Regions from separate parts of the Acetobacterium sp. UBA5834 genome, predicted to be linked through region 1. Evidence: riboswitches for the same ligand, from Rfam matches in the RefSeq annotation. Region 1 holds a riboswitch; each other region holds the start of a gene.
The links. A riboswitch is a leader RNA that binds a small molecule or an ion and turns the genes downstream of it on or off. The one in region 1 is predicted to bind cyclic di-GMP.
Positions count from the first base shown of each region.

Region 2: another riboswitch for cyclic di-GMP. It lies ahead of B3F51_RS06835 (poly-gamma-glutamate hydrolase family protein); the one in region 1 lies ahead of B3F51_RS14930 (prepilin peptidase).
Region 3: another riboswitch for cyclic di-GMP. It lies ahead of B3F51_RS05735 (flagellar hook-length control protein FliK); the one in region 1 lies ahead of B3F51_RS14930 (prepilin peptidase).

Region 1 is NZ_DJGY01000069.1:196,271-199,398, forward strand. Features, by position in the region: gene B3F51_RS14905 (TadE/TadG family type IV pilus assembly protein) at 1-157, opposite strand, end outside; gene B3F51_RS14910 (Flp family type IVb pilin) at 331-498, opposite strand; gene B3F51_RS14915 (Flp family type IVb pilin) at 545-712, opposite strand; gene B3F51_RS14920 (Flp family type IVb pilin) at 772-939, opposite strand; gene B3F51_RS14925 (Flp family type IVb pilin) at 992-1,159, opposite strand; gene B3F51_RS14930 (prepilin peptidase) at 1,214-1,891, opposite strand; cyclic di-GMP riboswitch class I at 1,971-2,055, opposite strand; cyclic di-GMP riboswitch class I at 2,135-2,219, opposite strand; gene B3F51_RS14935 (DUF2325 domain-containing protein) at 2,705-3,043, shown strand; gene B3F51_RS14940 (DUF3793 family protein) at 3,040-3,128, shown strand, end outside.
Region 2 is NZ_DJGY01000030.1:84,021-87,148, forward strand. Features, by position in the region: gene B3F51_RS06830 (glycoside hydrolase family 16 protein) at 1-585, shown strand, start outside; cyclic di-GMP riboswitch class I at 973-1,057, shown strand; cyclic di-GMP riboswitch class I at 1,141-1,225, shown strand; gene B3F51_RS06835 (poly-gamma-glutamate hydrolase family protein) at 1,296-1,973, shown strand; gene B3F51_RS06840 (hypothetical protein) at 2,028-2,531, opposite strand; gene B3F51_RS06845 (gamma-glutamyltransferase family protein) at 2,611-3,128, opposite strand, start outside.
Region 3 is NZ_DJGY01000028.1:5,967-9,094, forward strand. Features, by position in the region: gene B3F51_RS05730 (flagellar hook assembly protein FlgD) at 1-194, opposite strand, end outside; gene B3F51_RS05735 (flagellar hook-length control protein FliK) at 208-1,650, opposite strand; cyclic di-GMP riboswitch class I at 2,040-2,124, opposite strand; gene B3F51_RS05740 (Na/Pi cotransporter family protein) at 2,253-3,128, opposite strand, start outside.

The DNA.
Region 1 (3,128 bases):
CTCTTGCGGCATAATCAATACTGTTCTGATTCATAAACAGCCAACCAAAATCGATAATTGCGCACAAAATCATAATCAAAATTGGCAGGGTGATAGCAAGCTCAACAATTGCTTGCCCGTCTTCTTTTTTAAACCGTTTGATTATGTTTGCAAACATTTTTCCTCCCTGATCATTCATCCTGAAGATCTGATTTATTTAACTGTAACTGGAGCAGATCGTTTAACCGACTAAAAAAGGCATATTGATTACGTCCGGCAGAAATCTCCACTTTGACGTTGCCAATATGCCACTGGTTTCTTCACAGTAAACACAATAACTACCTGTAGGCTTTATGCTGCTAATTGGGTTCCAATATCCGTAAAAAATTGACCGATTTGAGGGCCCAGTAACCAGATGGCAGCAATGGCAGCCAATGCAATCCCGGCAATAATCAGACCATATTCAACCATACCCTGTCCATCTTCTTCTCTGATCATGCGTGATAATCCGTTTTTCATTTTATTTTCTCCTTTTAATTTAGTATCTTCAATAAATTATTATCGTTTATGCAGCTAATTGAGTACCAATATCGGTAAAGAATTGACCGATTTGCGGGCCTAGTAACCAGATGGCAGCAATGGCAGCCAATGCAATCCCGGCAATAATCAAACCATACTCAACCATACCCTGTCCATCTTCTTCTCTGATCATGCGTGACAATCCGTTTTTCATCTCTTTCTTCTCCTTTATATTTTATGATTCGTGCTTAATTTTTTAAATAGTCTACTTCATTATGCCGCCATCTGCGTTCCGATATCCGTAAAGAACTGACTGATTTGTGGTCCCAGTAGCCAAATGGCGGCAATGGCAGCCAATGCAATCCCGGCAATAATCAAGCCATACTCAACCATACCCTGTCCGTCTTCTTCTCTGATCATGTGCATTAATTGATTTTTCATTTCAGTTTCTCCTCCAATATTTTATATTTGTTAGTCAAACTAATTAGCGTAATTATGCTGCTAACTGAGTGCCGATATCTGTAAACATTTGCCCGATTTGCGGCCCCAATAACCAAATGGCAGCAATGGCAGCCAATGCAATCCCGGCGATAATCAAGCCATATTCAACCATGCCCTGTCCATCTTCTTCTCTGATCATGCGTGATAATCCGTTTTTCATTTTTTCTTCTCCTTTTTAATATTTTTTACGTATTGTTACCAAGTTTACCTCGGTTTAAAACAACATTCCAAAATCTATCAGATAATTTGTGTTGATAAGGTTTAAAATTAATACGGATACAAAACTGGAAGCCATAAACGGTCCCAGGGCAACCTTTGATTTTAAATTACCTTTTCTTCTAATGATCAGGTAAGCTGTGTAGATCATCAGAAAGAAAGTCATTATCATAATCGCAGAAATTATTCCATAAACGCCCAAACAAAAACCAACCGCAGCGGCATATTTTACGTCTCCCCAACCAGCGCCCTTTCCAATTATTGCTGGTAAAAAGAATATAATAAAACCAATTACTAAACCAAAGATATTCATCCCAATACTGGTAATCGGCTGCCCGGTAATGATGAAGGCACCGCCCACGAATATCGTCATTAATACCAGCTCATTGGGAATTTTTTTAATGCTGATGTCGACAGCAGAAAGAATGACACAGATTGAAAAGAGCAACATACATTCCAGTGTTTTTGGTTCAAGTCCGTTGAGCTTTACAAAGACCAACCAGATGATTGCATTAAGCATCGCCCAAAAGATTGTTTTTGTAACACTGCCGGATAACTGATGGTTGGTTAAGGTCTTGACTCGCTGACTGATTAAATAATCAGTCGTTTTTTTCATAAATACTCCCATCACTGCTCCAATTATAAAAACTTCTGCAGTTATCAGTAATTGATCCATCAGTATCCTCCATTCGTTTTTTGCAATAAAAAAGCAACGATTTACTCGTTGCAATTAAGGCGAATTAAATACACCTATAATCTGCAACTGGCTGTCATATAAATACTTATTTAGACCCTATAGCTTTGCGTCCTTACCTTTCGATAAGTTTGCCAAATATTAAATTGACCAACAACTGAATCGTATAGAATAAAAAAACAACGCATTGACACGTTGCATTATAATCATCATTAAAAAATGTGGTTGTGCAACTGGCTGTCATATAAATAATTACTTAGACCCTAAAGCTTTGCGTCCTTACCTTTCGATAAGTTTGCTAAATATTCTATTGGCATCATGATAAGGCATATATTATCAATTGTCAAGTGAATATTTTGCGAATTATTTTTTTTATTATATTTGCAGCAGTAATATTTTGCTCAAAATACTTTAGATTACTGCTGACATTAAATATAAGATATTCATTATATGCGCCGATGTTTCTTGTGCATCACTCGACTTTTGATTAATATTGTTGTGCAATTTTGTGATATTATTATCAATCATCAATTGTATTATAATAATCTAATGTTGCAGCCGTTTTTTTGATGATCAATGTTATTTCGCGAAAACTGTTAATCAATATAAAGTCAATGCTTAAAATATTGTATGTTGATTTATGCGGTATAATATTTAAATATGAGCTTTGTAGTCAGCCATAAAAACCAATAATAATTCCTTAATAAATGTTTAAAAATAATTGACAGCTGCTCCGAATTGTGATAAGTTATAATCAGTTAGTAATAACTAACACAAGGGGATGGAGGGCACCAAATGAGCATTGTTATTATTGGCGGAAATGATCGCATGATTTATCAATATAAAGATTTATGCAAAGAATATGATTGTCGGGCTAAGGTTTTCACCCAAATGCAGGGTGCAATGAAAAAAAAAATCGGCGTCCCAGATTTGATTGTATTATTTACTGGGACGGTTTCGCATAAAATGGTAAACTGTGCGACCGATGAGGCAAAAAGACTAAATTTGCCCCTGGCACGGTCACATAGCAGCAGTTTGGCTGCATTACGAAACATTCTGGAGGAGCATTGTGCTCAATGTAAGAATTGCGATGGCTGTGTTTTAAAATCGCATACCCGGAAGATGTCGTCATGAACAAGTTCGAGAGAGAATTGATACGCCACTGTTCGCCTACATTAGCCGGAATGAAAACTGGTAATTTATTCAGTTATCCATTTAC
Region 2 (3,128 bases), on a different contig from region 1:
GAAATGCAGCAGGAAAACTTTGATATCTTTGATGAAACAATCTGGGCAGTATCTGATAAAAATCTAGGGAGAACCTGGCTGAATCCCCAAAATATTGAGATCAATGATGGTTTTCTGAAGATCAGAATGCCAGCCAATAGTCTGGAGGGGGGAGAATTGGTTAAACGGCAAGCCGTGACCTACGGCAGCTACGAAACCCGGATGAAATTGCCGGTGGCACCTTCATCGATTACGGGTTTCTTTCTTTACGCCCCGCCGGATTATTTTTATGAAATTGACATTGAAATACACAATACTAAAGAAGGAAAGCTGCTTCTGACCACCTACGCTGATGGCGAAGTCCAGAATGAATATGTGGGAGCGTTGGGTTTTGATCCCACTGCCGCTTTTCATAATTACCGTTTTGACTATACCGAAGATCAGCTGGCTTTTTATGTGGACAACAAGTTTATTCTGTCATGGCAGGACGGATTCCCGGTGGGACAACCGATGCAGCTGATGGTCAATACCTGGTACCCCAATTGGCTGGCAGGAACTCCAGTTCCGGATGATCAGGTATTATTGGTTGATTGGATTCGATATTAGTTAGAAAAAATAAAATTAATTAGAATGACTATTTCCAGAATAGGTATAATACCATCGACAGTGAAAAACCAGATTAATTTATGTGCCAAAGAACGATGAGGGCAATCTTATTCAGTAAAAAATAATCTTCGTTAAAAGTATGATTGTAATTGGATTATTCTTAAATTAATCTTTAAATAATAGCGATTCCAGATTATGGTTAATAAAGAAGAAATGTAAGAAAGAATTATTCGCCTTGATTATATCATCTAAAAAGCCTGTAATATGCTATTTCGAATCGTAGACATATTATAAAATGTTAAAGATGGAATTTTTTTGATATATTCAGCTTATTTTTAAAATAAAATCTATTGCAAAAACATCGCGATTGTGAAATAATGCTCTTAACAAAAGAAAAGGCAAATTCAATGAAAGTTGAAGACGCAAAACCACGGGCCTAATGTCTTAAGACGATGGTAGCCGGGTTACCGGAAAATATTGAACTCAAACTTCTGTTTCGGTAATGCGTGATAGAAGTTTTTCTATTTTAAAGGAGGTCTTGATATTCATAAAACAATACGATAATGGCAAACCCAACGAAAGTTGGAGACGCAAAACCACGGACCTAATGTTGCAAGACGAAGGTGGCCGGGTTACCGAAAGAATATTGAGTATTCGCTTCATTTTCAGTTGAAAATTGAAGCTTTTCTATTAAAATGGAGGAACCTATCATGAAAAAATCGAAAATTATGGCTGTAATCGCAGGCTTATTTCTGACTTGTGCCTTGGCACTACCAGTTCAGTCTGTCAGTGCTGCCGATTTATATGCAAATTACGGTGAATTGTCGGCTGTGAAGGTTCAGGGAACTGATTATAAAATCGCATCTCGGAATACTACTTCTGATCTGGCAATTGTTGCGATCCACGGTGGAATGATTGAACCTGGAACCAGTGAATTAGCCGATGCCATTGCCGGCTCTAATTATAAATTCTATGGATTTTATGGTATAATGAAAAGTGATAATTTTTCTTTGCACATCACTTCAACAAATTTTGATGAACCAATTGCTCGTTCTTTAGTACAAAGCAGTAAAAAAACCCTTAGTGTTCATGGATATTCAAGTTCAGAAAAACTGACCTATGTCAGTGGTCTTGATACAACGATGGTTAACAAAGTTAAGGAAAGCTTAACAGCTGCTGGCTATCAGGTCGCAGATCCTCCAGGATATCTTGCGGGCACAAGTCAAGCAAATATTGCCAATGACAATTTGAACCATGCTGGTGTTCAGATTGAATTATCCACAGGATTAAGAGCAACTTTCTTTTCAGCTTTGACATCAAAAGGTCTTCAGTCAAAAACACCTGAATTTAGCAAATACGTCAATGCGATCAAAGCTGGGCTGGTATAAGTTTTAACTTCTACAAATAAAAAGATGGCTTCCGTTTATAGGAAACCATCTTTTTTAATGCTTAATTTCTTTCATGGCAATTTTACAAAAAGAATGGGTGCATCCCTCGAGGCCATGATCAATAAACTTGAGTTCATCGGCCAGTACATAGTTATAATGCAGTCTTTTACGTCCATTAGGACAAAGATCATCGGGTACCCCCATGAAAAATTCAAGATTTGAAACATTGGGATCTTTATCCATACAGGGTTTACAAATATTCGCCTGGCAGAATTCATAAAAATCATCAAAATCAGATAGATCCCATTGAAGAACCACCGCAAAAGAAGGGCGGGGCGTATTACGGATATAAATCCCTTCATCGGTATGAGGATTAAAGTCATAATAATCGAGCTCGTCATCCTTGTTCTTCATCTGTTGATAGGCAGCTCGTAACAGTCCATAAATTCTCTGGGCTTCGGCATCAATTTTACAATTATCCTTTTCCGTTTCATCTTTACCTAGAATTAACTTATTAATTTTTGATAGCATTGATTGTAGTTTAGAATCATCTTTCATCAAATTTCCTCCTTAGTTTAGTTAGGTTTATTTAAGGGTGTGAAACAGCAGTAATGCTCTTTGGGGGATTCTGATTCTTTCAGTTTCGATTCCATAGCCAGGAGGCATTCCGTCGATCATCAGCGCCACCGAGTATTTTATTATTCAGATAATCAACATAAAGTGAATTCACCCCGCCATAAAACAGGGGATTGTCATATCTGATAACAGAATAACCCATTTCGCGGAGCTGCTCCTCGGTTGCGGTGGTTAAATAATTGTCTTCCACGTAAACTGAATTCTGATCATTGAAAAAACGAGGTGCATCAATTGCTTCCTGTAAAGATTGGTCATATTTGAAAAAACGCTCAAGCACCTCAGTTATCATCAAAGGAATCCGTTTACCCCCGGGACTGCCGATGCCCATAACGGGTTTTCCGTGTTTTGCTAAAATCGTTGGTGAAATATAAGACCGGGGTCTTTTTCCGGCTTCGGCTTTATTCAAAGATGAAGCATTGGTAGAAAAGTTTTCCATGTGTGCATTCATAAAAAAGCCGTCGACATTTTTGCCAGTGCCAAACCAGTAGGTTAAGGTATTGGTTACAGAAACCATCATCC
Region 3 (3,128 bases), on a different contig from region 1:
AACTGCGCCATCTGGGTCGTGTATTGCGAGGTATCTGCGGTATTATTCATATCCTGATTCTGCAACTGGGCCACCATCAACTTGAGAAAATCATCCATATCCATCGATGTGCCGGTTTTCTTTGTCGAAGTAGCTGTTGTTGCTGATGTCGTTGCTGCAGTACTTAAATAATTATTAATATTATCAATCGCCATTATATCTTCCTCCTTAAATCAAGTAATTCACACGGTGGTTCGTATAGTTCTGGAGATTCTGGGGAATCAATACCGATTCGTCTTCGTCACCATTTGTTGTGATGCTGTTCAATACCCCGCTGTTTTTTATAAATCGTTCTCTTAACAGAGCCTGATTTTGATTTTGATTGGGATCAGAACCATTGTTCATCATAAATGTTGCATCCTGACTATCACTGCTTTGCTCTACCGGGGTATTTAAGTGCACCGTTTCCACTTGAACATTCTGAAGCGCCAAACCTCTAACCAGTTGATTAATTTGGTTTCCCAACAGTTTTTGGGTTTCCTGGCTGGCGGCCATAATATCAATGATGAGTTTTCCCTGATCGAAGCTCAATTTAACATCGATATCGCCTAAATTATCTGGTGACAGGGTCATTTGAAATACCATGGGCTTGTTGGGTTCGAAATTCTGAAGAATTTTCTGCTGAACCTGCTGAGCGACCTCTGTTTTGGTCGTTACTTGAACTTCTGCGCTTTTGTTTGAATTAACCCCGGCCATATTAATTTCCTGAACACCATTTTCACCCAAACTCTGTTTTTCTGTTTGATTGATCTGGTTGGTTTGAACATCGATTTTAAATTGATCGGCCTCAGATTCTTCCGTTAAAACAGGTTTGTTTGCTCCATCAACCGCAATTTCAGATTTGTTTTCCAACGGTTGATTACCCTGTAGTTGTTGGCTTTCATCAACGGTCTGTAAATCAGAACCATCGACTTTGATTGACTGGCTAACCAATTCCTGATCCGGGTTGCGTCTATTGGTTGTAACATCAACTAAATCCAACTCAGACCCAACGGTTTTTTGCAACTCCGGTTCGCCTTTAATTTCGAAAACCGTTCCATCATTCAAACGTTCACTGTTTTGCACCACTACCGGTGTGACTTCTTCCCTGATTTCTTCAAACGGTAACATACCTTCTAACGCAGGTGACAGTAATGGCTGACTACTCTCCGTTGTCACGGTGAGCATTTGCCCCTGTTCACCCATAGCTTCCGGCTCTTCAACTCCTTGAATACCTAATTTCAGGTTAAGCCTTGTCAGCGCTGTTTCGATACCTCCCTGAAAACTCTGGATAGCCATTAACTGTGTTGAATCCAGTGTTGATAAAGAACTTGTTCCCCGTTCTTCATCGCTTTTTTGCTCCGCAATCTTTGGTTCTTCAACTTGATCATCAACAGTCGTGACTTCACCATCTTTTACCAATGTTTGATCGCTTTGCCGTCGATTGTTTTCCGCAATCGATTTGGCTTCCCGCTGATTCTTTCGAACCTTCTCCGCATGATGATCCGCATGACTGATCGTCTGTTTTGACTGATCCAGCAAATCCTTAAATTGGGCGCTTTTTTCATGTCCGCTTGTCTGACTGGTGGATGGATTTTCTGATTGTCCACTCATCCCTCTCAATCCTGCCATTGTCGACCTTCCTGTCGCTTGAAACTCTAAATTCATTGCCTACCTCCCTTCGTAAATTTGATTATTACCGATACACAATCATACCGCTAACATGATCGAACAATTCAAATTGTTCGTTTATTATAACAGCCGAAACGGCTGTGATAATCATATGTATACTATATAAGCCAAAATAACCGCTGTAAACATCTAAATCACAAATTAAATTGGATCTTAAGAAAACTCCTATTTTAAATAACAATTATTCCCGCTAAAAGAATCTTTCCTGAAAAACAAACCGGCCATTATTATATAACAGTCAAGGAAAACCCTGCAACTCATTTTATGGTTAATTTCTGACAAAAAAAAGCAGCGACAATACCGCTGCTCATTATGGTTATAACCATCTTAATTGCAACTGGCTGTCATGTACCATTGTATTTAGACCCTGTAGTTTTGCGTCCTTACTTTTCAATAAGTATGCCAATATTAGGTTGTTATAATATTACGATATAATCCTCTCATTGTCAATGAAAATATTACTTTTCTTAAGGTAAATTTCTTGTAAATACCTCTATTTAGCTGTATTTATCTATGTTACGACCCTATCTGGTTGGTTGTATTTATTGCTGACTATCTTCCATTTCATTGTCATAATCATCTTTGGCAATCAACCCCTGATGCAGTTTTAAGCCCAAAATACCCTGGGCAATGTTCGAGGCATGATCACCAACCCGTTCAATATTGGTCAACAGATCCAGAAAAATGACTCCGGCATAAGGATTGCAGATTCCCTCGTTAAGGCGACGGATGTGGTCATCCTTTAAGCTTTCTGTCATTTCATCAATTTCTTCTTCTTCATCAAGAATTTTATAGCATAAGCTTGACTCTTCTGTTTCCATTAATTCTACCATATCCCTGAGGGTGTTGGAAGTCAAACTGATTAAATTTAACACTTCCTGATTGGCAATATCACTAAAGATGATTTTGTTAGTCGCCCGCATTTCAGCCAGCTCCCCGATATTCATGGCATGATCGCCAATTCGCTCCAGATCATGGCTCCCTTTCATGACAAAGGCCAGGCGGTCATTTTCTTCTTCTGACATATTTTCGTTTGAAAGCTTAACCGAGTATTCCACGATGCCCTGTTGAAATTCATCAATGCGTTCTTCCCGCTTGATTATTTCTTCAACCAGCTTTTCATTCCCATCCATGATGGATTCACAGGCAATTTTAAAATTCTTAAAACTCATTTCGGCCAGGCGATTTGTTTCTTTGACAACCTGACCTAAAGCAACGGAAGGATTATTGAGCAATCGATCATCCAATTGCAATCCTTTTTCTTCTTCTTTCTCCGGATAGATCCGATCCAGAAAGGTGACAAAATAACCAATCAGGGGAAATAACACAATGGTGTTGGCTACATTAAAAAAGGTATGCGCCATGGCAATTTGTCTTGCCACATTAGGAACCACCTCACCGCTGCTACTGATAAATAC